4 regions of the Paenibacillus sonchi genome follow, and region 1 is predicted to be linked to each of the others. Evidence: riboswitches for the same ligand, from Rfam matches in the RefSeq annotation. Region 1 holds a riboswitch; each other region holds the start of a gene.
What was found. A riboswitch is a leader RNA that binds a small molecule or an ion and turns the genes downstream of it on or off. The one in region 1 is predicted to bind cyclic di-GMP.

Region 1 (3,112 bases):
CTGCAGCTGGCTGTTGTCCGGATGAGAGGTATATTTAATGCCGGCAACTATGGACTCCAGATCACGGGTCAGGACGGGAATCTTCTTATATTTAGTCTCCATGAGCAGCAGAATGACTTGCCCGAACTTTACCGTCTGCTGTCGGGACTGTAATTCGTAGGTCAGCAGTCTGGAGGCTTCCCGCAAGAGGTTGACTTCTTCGATCAGCTTCTCGGAGAGGTGATAGAGACGGTTGTAGGTTACGCCGAAGGAGCCTGAATACAACTGGCTGTTGCCTACTTTGCCCAGTATATAAATACTGCCTGTTGCCGTAATGGTAGAATTATGGACATTGCCGCTTACATACACATTCCCTAAAGACTCGATGATCGAGTTGTCTTCCACGTCCTGGTGTACAATTACATCGCCGGAGAAGACGATATTGCCTGTATGGCGGTTCACACAGCCTGGAACGGTATATGCGGTTGTGATATCGAAAGTTTTGACATTTGTGCCGGTCACACGGGGCCGGCCTTCTGTAAGGGCTGTAATTTCATGGCTTGGCAGCAGCAGAGTGCCCTCTTTGGCGACAACTATGATATCCCGGGGAGGTGCGGCGGGCAGAATACTGCCGTATACATCGTACCCGGGTACACCGTCGCGGGGGAGGTGCTTGCGGGCAATGACATCGCCTTTCCGGGCACAGGGAATCCGGAGTTGATCGGGGGAATCCGCAGCCTCATCTAAGGGATTGAAAGGGTTTCCGGCAAGCCCGGGAAAAAACAAAACAAGCTTGGCATCTTCGCCTGGAGCAGGCGGCCTGCCTTCCGCCACACAAACCGGCAGATGGGTCGGATGATTCAATTCCGCATAGATTGCGGGGATATTCAGGTTTTGCGAAATCGATTTTTTCTCCAAATCGGCAATAATCTGTTCAATCCCGAGGGTGGACAGCAGAGCGGAAGAGTCCATTTCAGCCCTTACCGCGAGATGGCTCGACGCCGGGCTGTTCACCAGATTCCATTTATACTGTTCCACACGGTTTAGGATAAGGAAGGCTTGGAGTTTATCGTCGGAGACGGTGATCTCATAGGGAGGCGGTTCTTGTATGGACCAGGTAACCCGGTCGGAGGATACAACGGGTACGGGACCAGCTACCGGCTGATGATTAAGCTCCAGCACAACAGGCGGGATAGCGGAGAGGGTTGCCGGCTTGCCGCCGGGCAGCGGGGAGGTAATGTAGAACTGGTTGTTCTGGACAATAATAATGCCGTTTTTCTCGGTGATGCGCTGTGGCATTGCGTTTGGCTCCTTTTTATATAATCAATGGGCATTTGGACATAAGAGTATCCCGGGCAGGCAGATACGGTACCCTGAACGGATACCCGCACAGTTCAGCGTCTTCTTGGCAGCCTGGCAGCCATGGATGGTGAGGTTCACATCTTTAGGCCCATTGCTTTGCGTCCTATCCTTTCAGATAGTTTGCCGTTATGAAATGGATCAATGATTAGCCGAAATCAGGGGTTTAACCCGACAGAAATCGACAAAGGAATCATAGTTAAAAATTCAAATATATAAACTTTTGCAACCTTTATTTTAGTACTAAAGTCACTAATTTACAATATTTAATTATATATTTATATAGATTAAATGGCTACCGGTCGGCGGAATGCATTCAGCCTGTAAGGTTGGATTTGGCATTGCCATGCAGATGTTTTTTTATAATCAGGAGGAATTCGGGCGGCGCCTGAAGGATATCTGGGAGATCTTCTGGGCAGGCATTAAGCAGATATAATGAAGGAGCGGGATCGAACATGCGGGTAGAGCGGGTGACCACCGAAGAACAATTGCAGGAGGCTTTCAGAATCAGGCAGGAAGTGTTTGTGGAGGAGCAGGGCGTGGCGCTGGCAGATGAATTTGATGATCATGAAAAACACGCGGAGCATATATTGCTCTATCAGGGAGAGCTTCCTGTGGGAACGGCCAGACTAAGGAGTGTGGAAGGGTGGGCTAAGCTTGAACGGATTTGCCTGAGCGCTCCTTACCGCAAAAGCGGACTGGGGTCCGTTATAATCGATACGCTGGAAAAAATGGCGGTTGAACGGGGGCACCGGCAAGCCAAGCTGCATGGCCAGAAGCAGGCCGAGGGCTTTTATCAGCGGCTGGGGTATGTAACGAGTTCGCCGGTTTTCATGGAGGATGGCATTCCGCATGTGCTTATGGTCAAGCAACTGTAGATGATCACAGTGTAAGGTTTGGCATGAAACAGCGATTTTTGAATATACTCTCACTACCGAATTTCCTTTAAAAGGAGTCCTGGCCATGCCAACACATCCGTATGTTTCCCGTTTTTTTGTGAATGCCGATGCCCGCCGCGAGAAGCTGATTTATGATTTGCCGGAATCCTGGTGGAGCCGGCCTTATGAATACGAATGGTGCACGAATTTTGTTTCCTCCCATGATGTGGTGCTGGATGCTGCCTGCGGAATCTCCCATCCGCTCAAGTTCTACCTTGCCGGTTACAGCGCGGAGGTTCATGCCTGCGATATCGATGCGCGGATTCTCTCCCGGGATGCGATTATTCAGGAGATTGCCAGCGACATCGGCGAGGAAGCGGCACGGCTGGTAGAAGCCAGGCGGACCACCCGCCTGAATCTGGCCCAGGCTAATCTGACCGCGTTGCCTTATGAGAATGAAAGCTTTGATACTATATTCTGTATCTCGGTCCTGGAGCATTTGTCCCTGGAGGATTCCGTGCGGGCCGTAAGGGAATTTCACCGCACACTGAATGGGGAGGGGCTGCTTGTACTGACTTTTGATTACCCCACGGTTAATCTGCTGCGCATGAATGAAGTGCTGCTGCAGGCCGGATTTGAGTACTGGGGCGAGACGGATTTCAAGCTTCCTGCAGATGCTGTACGGACAGAGCAGTGGGGCGGACTTAACTGTTTCCGGGCCGTGCTTAAAAAGGCGCGAATCTAGCAGAAATCAGAACCCCAGCAGCATACCAACCCTTAATTTGGATTTTTCCCTCTATTATAGTAGAATAATTGGCAGATTAAGAGAGAGGGGTCTAAGATTTTGCGCAGATTTGCAGTCATCACTTTAGTATTGTTTTTGCTGATTCCCGGGC
Region 2 (3,112 bases), 2.3 Mb from region 1:
AGGTTGGCTTATCCGTCTGCACCGGCTGCAGTCCAAGAGCTGCTGTCAGCAGCTTGGTGAATTCAGCCCGGGTCAGGATGGCTTTTGGCGCGTATACAGTTCCGTTCATCCCGTTCACGATGCCTCTTGCCGCCAGCACCTCCACAGCTTGCTGTGCCCAGTGGCCTGACATATCCGTGAATTGTGCCTCGCGCAGCATGACCGCGTACAGTCCAGAGGCTGATATTTTAGCCTGAACAAAACCGTCCTCCGCCGCAGTCACCCCGCCGATATAGCTCCAGATGCCTTTGTCCGGATTGTAGCTGTAGATTCCAAGCTTCTCCCGCTTTGACGTCCAAGGCTCCTCCTGCGGATACCGGACTGCCAGCTTGGCCGGGATCAGGAATGGAGCGCCCGCTTGTACTTGCCAGGCGGAACCAGCCTTGAGCAGCTTTTTGCCGCTTGCATCCAGCATTTCCTTCGTTTCCAGTTCAGCCTGGGCCAGGCTTACGCTGGTATTGTCCGGGAAGGTTCCTGCGGAAATCTCCAGCCGTGCCCAACCGTTCACTGCAGACAAAATGCCGCCTGAACTTCCAATAATCCGGCTGTCTTTGGCTCCAATAGTCACAGGGACCTTGGTCCCCGGGGCCGGACCCGGGTCAGCGTCTGGGCCTGGATTTGGGGTTGCACCTGGCGATGGAGTCGTTTCCGGTCCAGGAGTCGGGTTAGGGGTTTCTTTTAAATCAACTGATTCTATGTAATCATCTTTCTTGCTGTACAGCAGCTTGCTCCCGCTAATTCCGATCAGCTTCACCCCGGCATCTATCGGCAGCGGTTTTACTGCATATGTAGTGAGGTCTACCTGCTTCAGAGTGGCAGCACCGTCAACCTCCTCCTGGAACACAGCTTGTCCTTCACCTATGGACATAAAGGCATATTCAGTTCCCCCGGCTTTCATCCCGGTGAGATCCATTGGCTGTGCCGTCAGGTCTTTGATGTTCAGCAGTACATATTTGCTCCCTGTGGCACTGTTTTTCTGCTTGTACAGCACGTGGCTGCCGTTAAATACAAACCAGTCCACCGCATTCGCACCACCCAGGCTAACCAGTGCGCGGGTTACGCCACTGCTCACATCCAGCAGGCTGAGGCCCCCGTCACGGGCATTCTTGTAGACGACATTTCCGCCGGCCAGCACCGGGAAACGGCCTTCGCCCAGATCCGCTTCAACCCCTGTGGCCAGATCATGATAGATCATGCTGCCGTAATTTTTGCGTTCATACCAGACCACACCTACGCCGTCAGTTGTCGGATTGCCGTATTGGCCGGCCTGCTTGTTGAGCTTCATCTTCTTGCCTGTCTCCAGATCGGCAGTGTAGATATCCCAGTGGAGCGTAGCTCCCGGCTCACTTCCCTTGTCCGCCCACACCGCAACCGCTCCATGCACATAAGGCGCATCCTTGGCGGATGGACCGGCCGTAAGCACCGTATTTGCTCCACTGCGCTGATTCAGCGCGTGCACCTGCTTAACTCCGTCTGCATCCGGTTCCAGCCATATCAGCCGATCACCCGATACGCTATAGTCCGTTCTGCCCGGATTGGCCGCCGCAGCCGAAACCGAAGCCTGCCTTATGCCCAGACCACTGCCGGCAAGCCCCCAAGCAAAATCACCGCCGCGCAAACAGCTGTAACCGTCTGCGTAAACTTCCTTTTCCTTCCGAACCTCATCCACTTCTCTCCCCCAGCGCTATTTGTAGGCACGCCAAAAAACCAAGTGCCTTGAGCGGCCCGGCTGCCCTGACATCCCTTCCGGATGAAGTAGGCCCGTGGCTTTGCGTCTCCGACTTTCGTACGGATTTGCCTTTGTTCCAAACTCGGTTTTCTGTCCTTGTATGCTTATGTAAATGAGACTTTAGATGTAGAGGACACTCTTATTATCGGAATTTATTCCTATCGAATTAAGATGTTCTATTTTTTCCTTTTTCAGGGATACGGACAGGAAATCCTTTAATGGAGCGGATCAGGCATGGAAACTAGTAGAGCATCCCGGAAGGCTAGATTGACGGACTCCTCGCCATCCATCTTGTAGATAATCAGATGGGTGCTGTACACTCGAACCTAAAGGGAACCACGACGTTACGGACTCCAGCGCCGTTATTTCAACAATCCGGTCTTTTTATTCAAGCTAACGGACAGAGGAGACGCTAAGCTGGCATTTCCCGGAGCACAATAGTGGATTTGCATGAAATAGGGTCATCTGGGTCCGTAAGTGCCCAGCAAAAACTGATTTCAAGCAGATAACGGCATCTGGGTCCATTAGGGGAAGTCCCCCCTTTTTTCAGGGGAGGCTGGAAGAGTTCGATCCTCTGCTGTACGAGCCGTTTGGCTTTGTTTTCTCCTCTCTGTCCGATTCATTGCTGCGCCCCACCAAACCACACGCAAAAAGCCGCCTCTCCCAAGGCGGCTTCCTGCTCCAAACGTTTATTTCACCCGTCACATTCACTGCTCATACTTACTTGCAAAATCCGGCCACACACTGTTTTCCTTACTTGCCTCCGCTGCCTTCTGCCTTACTTCCTTGCTCGCCCTACTTCCCTATTACCTTACTTCCCGCTCGTCTTGCTCCCCTCTTGCCTTACTTCCTTGCTCGCCTTGCTTCCCTCTCGCCTTACTTCCCTGCTTGCCTTGCTTCCCTGCTTGTACCCTGCCAGCCAATCTACTGCGCAATCTGCTCGCGGATGCTCGCGAGGATTTTCTTCTCCAGCCTCGACACCTGGACCTGCGAGATGCCGAGGCGGCTGGCGACTTCGGATTGGGTCTGGTCGCGGTAGTAGCGCAGGTAGACGATCAGGCGCTCGCGCTCGGTCAAGGCCCCGATGGCCTCATTGAGTGCGAGCTTGTCGAACCAGCGCTCCTGCGTCTCGTCGGCAATCTGGTCGATCAGCGTGATCGGATCGCCGTCGTTCTCGAAGACGGTCTCGTGGATTGAAGTCGGCGGCTTGTTGGCCTCCTGGGCGAACACGATCTCTTCGGGTGTCACCCCCAGCGCCTCCGCGACTTCGCCGATGGTCGGCAGCCGGTCCAGCGTTTTGGACATTTCGTCCTTCATTTTGCGGACCCTGTTGGCCATCTCCTT
Region 3 (3,112 bases), 3.0 Mb from region 1:
ATTTGCCAATGGATTCCCCGCCGACGCTGCGTGCATGAATCGTTCCGGCTGCTTCCATGGTAGAATCAGTAGACATGGAGCTATTCTTCGCAAAATAAATATCGCCAGCCGAATGCAGTTGGCTCCGGGAAACTCCATCTCCATGAATATGGACATCCCCGCCGGATTTGATAATACTGTCATGTGACCCGGCGATATCGATCCGGACCCGTTCCTCCTGCATCTGGCAGATGCTCTGGGCCAGGTTCTTCAGCAGGCTCAGAAAAGAGCCTATACCCGCATCGGTAATCTGGTCGGTAAACTGTCCGGGATTCAAAAAAACTCCATCAGATGCTTCAGGATTTTGGTATCCTGAGGATAATCAGTACTCATGCCTGATAACAGCTCCTGCATGTCACGGATCATACGGGGAAGATGAGCATATTTACTCTCCAGCAGCAGCATGATGACCAGCCCGTATTTCACTGTCTGCACCGTTGACTCGACCGTCTCGGCAAGGTGTCTGGCGGCTTCCCTCAGTCCCGCTACTTCCTTCGCCACCAGTTCGGTGAAGCTGCACAGGCGGTTATGTGTGGCCCCATATCCCCCGGCGTACAGCTCACTGTCTACAACCTTGCCGCTGATAAATATGCTGCCTGTAGCAGCGATCCGGGAATTGCGCACATCACCAAAAATATAAACATTGCCCAAAGCCTCAATAACCGTGTTCCTGCTTAAATCATGAGCAGCGATAACATCCCCAGGAAACATCAGGGTACCTCCGGCTTCACTGTCACTATGCGGAACGGGGAACGTTTGGGGGAAATCTATTGTTTTTACAAAGGTTCCGCTTCCGGTTATGCGTGGTCTGCCTTTGCGGCAGGCCTTGATCTCCCCGCCCGGAAGCATCGCTGCGCAGGGGGAGGAGAACAGGGTGAGGTCCTGCGGCGGCGGCGGCGGAAGTACACCGCCATATACATCAAAGCCGGGAAGGCCTTCTGTGGGGGCAGTTTCTTCGCAAACACTTCGCCTTCCTGCACCATGAAGAATTCCGGGCAGCCTGTTTCCTGGGCGGAATCGTCCATCGACTTGAATTGATTCTCTATTTTCTGCTGAAACAGCAGTTCCAGACTCGCATTTGTCCCTGGCACAGGAGCCTTGCCTTCAGCAATACACACGGGAAGGTAGGTAGGATTATTCAGCTCCTCGTATAGCGCAGGGATATTGAGACTGCTGACTATAGGGCTCTTCTCAAATCCGGCTATAATCCGTTCTATGGAGAGGGTGGATAACAGCATTTCCCGGTTCATCTCCGCGCGGACAGTAACAAAGGCTGAGGCCGGATTGTTGACGAGATTCCAGGCATACCTTTCAGCGCGGTAAAGGGTAAAGTATACTTTGAGCTTATCATCGGACACTGTAATCTGGTATTGCGGTTTCTCGCAAATCTCCCAGGTGAGGTCATCTGCAGAGGTAATTGGAGTCGGGCCCGTGATGACTTGACCGTTAATCTTCAACACAACAGGATGGATCGCGGAGATTACAGCCGGTTTGCCGCCGGACAGAGGCGGAGTGATGAAGATTTCATTATTCTGGATAATGATGACACCATTCTTAGCTTCGTCTGTTCCGCCAAACGTCTGAGGATCCACAGAGTAAAGATTCAAGAGATCGGTCTTCCCAAGAAGCATGGAAGCAATGAACTCGTACCGTGAACGTTCGATGGTATGCTGCGGCATTCTCGTAACCTCACTTTTTCGTATAATCAATGGTATCTGTACAGAAAAGAACATCATGGAGCCGTGATGCGATATCCCGGGATATCCGACCAAATGGCGTCTCTATTGGCAGCCTGGCGACCATAAATGCAGCAATTGCGCTCTTAGGCCCATGGCTTTGCGTCCTGCCCTTTCGGACAGTTTCCTTTAGGAATAGATCAATGATATATACTCAGTAAGAGACAAATTAAATCGACTGTAATCGACAAAAAAGTGGTCAATACTGGTACGATGTCCAAAAATAACTTCTGCAAACAACCTTAATTCTAGTACTTAAGTAGCGAATTTTCAACTGGAATAATTGATTTTGACTATAAATATTGAATAATGTAGGTAATTGTTGATTTTTTGTAAATAAAATGAATTTATAATTAAATTACGCATATTGAATTTCAGATTTACAGGAGAATATAGGAGGCTGGGACGGCAGTATGTAGGGCTTGAAGCAGGGTAAAGGGGCATGAAACAGAGGGCAAACTGATAGTGTGAGAGATGAGAGCGATAAATTAAAAAAGGACGCTCCCAAGCTTAAAGCTTGTGGGAGAGTCCCTTTTGAATGAAGCGTACAGCGTGTGCGGCTCCGGCTTTAGCCTTTTGCGGCGCGGCTGACATCACTACATAGTCGGCTTGCTCGATTTCTTCCAGCACCCGGTTCAGGTGGGAGAACACCGCGCCGAGATCGCGGATGGAGGTGAGGGAGCATTGCCCCTGCAGCTCGGAGAACCAGGCGAGTTGAAGATCGCGCGCCCGGCGCAGCGATTCGGGAAGCGAACGCTGGCATTCGGCATCCGACAGTGTCTTCGTCCCGTAAAGGGCGATACAGTCTGCGGTGGCTGTGACCACCTCCGCCATCCAGTCGGCTGCGGCATAATGTGCGGGCAGCAGTGCGATTTCCGCACGAATCTCTTTTACATACGAGTGGATTTTTTTAAGATGGGCCGTTGTCTGTGTCAGTCCGCGCAGCTCATTGCGGCAATGGTAATGGGTTAAGGTATAATGCAGCTCCTTCTGCTGCAGCTCGCTCTTCGCCAGCAGTGAAGCGGAGCGTGTCAGGGCGTCTCCCGCCTGGATGGCTTCCCGTCCGCCGCCGGTCTGGCCGCTTAGGGCATCCGCCAGCAGCAGGCCGCCTTCCAGAGCCAAGCCCTTAACCTTGACGAACCCCTTGGGCGGGACGATAATCATATTGATGATTAGAGCAATGACTACACCGATAAGCGTTTCAGCGACCCGCCACTCGATATAATGATCATTATAGAAGGTGAGTGCCAGTACAGAGGTTACACCGACCTGGGAGATGGCCTGGATATTGATCCGGCAGGCTGTTGCGACTCCGATGCCGATCAGAAGCATCAGCA
Region 4 (3,112 bases), 1.5 Mb from region 1:
TATATCAAGAAATCTGCAGACAACAGCGGCCGGAAGTCCAAACATTCCTTGGAGAGACTCCCGTAACAGCCGACCTGAAGTATTGTCACGCAACATAATGCGTCAGTGACATTCCTGCCTTTCATGCGTAAGCCACCCGGCAGCAGCTCACAATAACAATCCGATATTTACGCGACAACACATAAATAGGAGGGTTCACTTATGAAACTGGTACTTCTATCTGGCGGTTCTGGTAAACGGCTCTGGCCTTTGTCCAACGATTCCCGTTCCAAGCAATTTCTGAAGGTGCTGCAAAGCCCGGCGGGCGAACCGGAATCCATGGTGCAGCGGGTATGGAGACAACTTCAGGAGACAGGCATGGCGGATTCCTCGTATTTGGCTACCGGCCGCAGCCAGGTCGAAATGATTCAGAGCCAGCTCGGCGCAGAGGTGCCAATCATTGTGGAGCCGGAACGCCGCGATACCTTCCCGGCCATTGCTCTGACTGCAGCTTACCTGTATTCAATCGCAGGGGTGTCTCCAAGGGAGACTGTGGCTATTCTGCCCGTCGATCCGTATGTGGAGGCATCATTTTTTGAAACCGTCGTCCAGCTTGAGGCCACGATGCAGGAAAGCGGCGCAAATCTGGCGCTGATGGGCGTAGTCCCTGAGCTTGCCTCCGAGAAATACGGCTATATTATTCCTACCAGCGATGAAGCAGCGGCAAGCGGCTATATGCAGGTGAGCCATTTCCAGGAGAAGCCGGACCGCGCACAGGCCGAAGAGCTGATCAGCCGGGGGGCACTGTGGAACTGCGGAGTATTCGCTTTCCGCCTGGGCTATCTGCTGGATATTCTGCAGCGCAAAGGTCTGCCTTTGAACTATGAGGAACTGCAGAAGCAGTATAAACTGCTGTCGTCCATCAGCTTTGACTACGAAGTGGTGGAAAAAGAGGAGAATATCGTCGTTCAGCCTTACGCCGGGTTCTGGAAGGATCTTGGCACATGGAATACCCTCACCGAGGAAATGAGCAGCAACCACGTGGGCAAAGGCTTCGTGACCGCCGATTCCGAAGGGACCTGCCTGATCAATGAACTGGACATTCCGGTCACAGTAATCGGAGCAAAGGACCTGATTATCGCAGCCAGCCCGGACGGCATTCTCGTGACCCACAAAACGGAAAGCCCACGCATCAAGGAAGTGCTGAAGTCTTTTGAACAAAGACCGATGTACGAGGAGCGCCGCTGGGGCCACTATAAGGTCATTGATTATGTGAAGTACGATGAGGGCAATGAAGTGCTGACCAAGCGGATTTTTATCTCCGAAGGCAAAAATATCAGCTACCAGCTGCATCACAAACGCAGTGAAATCTGGACAATTGTCAGCGGCGAGGCAAGCATTGTGCTGAATGAGAAGATGCATAATGTGAAGGCAGGGGATGTAGTCCGCATACCGGAAGGGACAAAACATGCCATTCTGGCGCTGACGGATGTGGAGTTCATTGAGGTGCAGACCGGCTCGGAGCTGGTGGAAGAAGACAATATCCGCATTACACTGGAGTGGGAAGACATCGCTCTGCAGCAGTTTATTTCGTAAAAAAATGCGCCGAAGGCGCTGTCGAATCCGGCGAAACCTTCCCGGGTCATGTCGATTTCAGGTTTCAAGCTAGGGCTAAATAATCTATTTACCCAATTGTTACAATTCCAAAACAGGTATTAAGAACCATTTATTAAGGAAAGTTCATTAATGCTCTAAACTAAAAATTTAATAGAGACGATACTTACGGTAAGAGGGATAAATCCTTCCACTACGACAAAGGCAAACCTAATCGAAAGATAGGGACGCAAAGCTATAGGGCCTCCGAAAGAGTGGCAGCCTGGCTACCGAAAGGAAGATGAATTTTGACAACTTACCGTAAGTCGCGTCTGGTGTCCATCATGTTAACTATTGCCCTGTTTCTGACTGCAGTGCCGTTTGGCCTGGGGAGCGCGCCATCGACGGCAGCTGCTGCCTCGAGTTCCTCAGCCCCGGTTAATCCCAATGCATCACCTGCTGCTGTCAAGCTGCTTGACGATCTAAACGCTATTTCAGGAAAAGGTATTATTACCGGCCAGCATGACTATCTGGAGAGCCCGGATGAATTCAGCAACAGGCTGAAGTGGACGAGCGGAAAGTACGCGGCCCTTCACGGCTACGAGCTTGGCTTAATCAGCGGCCAGTCGGAAAGCACTGGAGCAGCACAGCGCAGAAATGTGGTGAACAGTGCGATCAACTGGTACAAAAATGGCGGCATCGTCGCGATGACCTTCCATGAGCAGCTGCCCGGCACTTCGTACCAATGGGCGAATGTGCAGAGGACGCTTAGTCAAGCGGAATTCAACAAGTATGTAACACCGGGAACGGCTCAATACAAAAGCCTGATCGCCGATCTGGACAAAGTGGCCGTTTCGCTTAAGAGCTTGCGGGACGCTGGTGTTCCAGTCCTATGGAGACCCTACCATGAAATGAACGGCAACTGGTTCTGGTGGGGGAAGAAAAATAATTTTGCGGAACTTTGGAATATTATGTATGACCGTTTCGTAAACGTTCATCAATTAAACAACCTGCTGTGGGTGTGGAACCCCAATGCTCCAAATGCCTCGTCCGATCCTTATGAACTGACCTATCCGGGAGCAGACAAGGTAGACGTTCTCGCAGCAGATATATATAACAATGATTATATGAACAGATATCATGATAGCCTGCTGAGCCTCGCGGACGGCAAACCCATTGCCATTGGTGAAAATGGCGAAATGCCAAGCACCGCCAAGCTGCAGCTCTCCCAGAGACAATGGGTCTATATGATGAACTGGGGAAAGATGCTCTATGAAAACAACAGCACCACTACCATCAAAAACTTTATGAATGACAGTTACACCGTCACACTGGATCAATACAAAGCCGGGCTGGTGGAGTCACCTGCGGCTCCAGCTACTCCGACGGCTACGCCAACACCGGTGCCGACGGCTACACCGACACCAGTGCCGACGGCCACGCCGGCACCAACGGCCACGCCGACACCGGCACCAACGGCAAAGCCTATAGCCACACCGGTACTATCTCCGGATGATGGTATGGTGGTTCTTCCCGGTCT

Region 2: another riboswitch for cyclic di-GMP. It lies ahead of JI735_RS30805 (S-layer homology domain-containing protein); the one in region 1 lies ahead of JI735_RS20185 (FapA family protein).
Region 3: another riboswitch for cyclic di-GMP. It lies ahead of JI735_RS37200 (flagellar assembly protein A); the one in region 1 lies ahead of JI735_RS20185 (FapA family protein).
Region 4: another riboswitch for cyclic di-GMP. It lies ahead of JI735_RS14145 (PA14 domain-containing protein); the one in region 1 lies ahead of JI735_RS20185 (FapA family protein).

What each region holds. Positions count from the first base shown of each region.
Region 1 is NZ_CP068595.1:4,565,002-4,568,113, forward strand. Features, by position in the region: gene JI735_RS20185 (FapA family protein) at 1-1,278, opposite strand, end outside; cyclic di-GMP riboswitch class I at 1,384-1,476, opposite strand; gene JI735_RS20190 (GNAT family N-acetyltransferase) at 1,794-2,216, shown strand; gene JI735_RS20195 (class I SAM-dependent methyltransferase) at 2,302-2,961, shown strand; gene JI735_RS20200 (CapA family protein) at 3,061-3,112, shown strand, end outside.
Region 2 is NZ_CP068595.1:6,842,946-6,846,057, forward strand. Features, by position in the region: gene JI735_RS30805 (S-layer homology domain-containing protein) at 1-1,708, opposite strand, end outside; cyclic di-GMP riboswitch class I at 1,756-1,848, opposite strand; gene sigF (RNA polymerase sporulation sigma factor SigF) at 2,693-3,112, opposite strand, start outside.
Region 3 is NZ_CP068595.1:1,537,756-1,540,867, reverse strand. Features, by position in the region: gene JI735_RS07055 (hypothetical protein) at 1-316, opposite strand, end outside; gene JI735_RS37205 (hypothetical protein) at 313-750, opposite strand; gene JI735_RS37200 (flagellar assembly protein A) at 837-1,748, opposite strand; cyclic di-GMP riboswitch class I at 1,823-1,913, opposite strand; gene JI735_RS07040 (FUSC family protein) at 2,286-3,112, opposite strand, start outside.
Region 4 is NZ_CP068595.1:3,111,269-3,114,380, forward strand. Features, by position in the region: gene JI735_RS14140 (sugar phosphate nucleotidyltransferase) at 202-1,575, shown strand; cyclic di-GMP riboswitch class I at 1,787-1,867, shown strand; gene JI735_RS14145 (PA14 domain-containing protein) at 1,881-3,112, shown strand, end outside.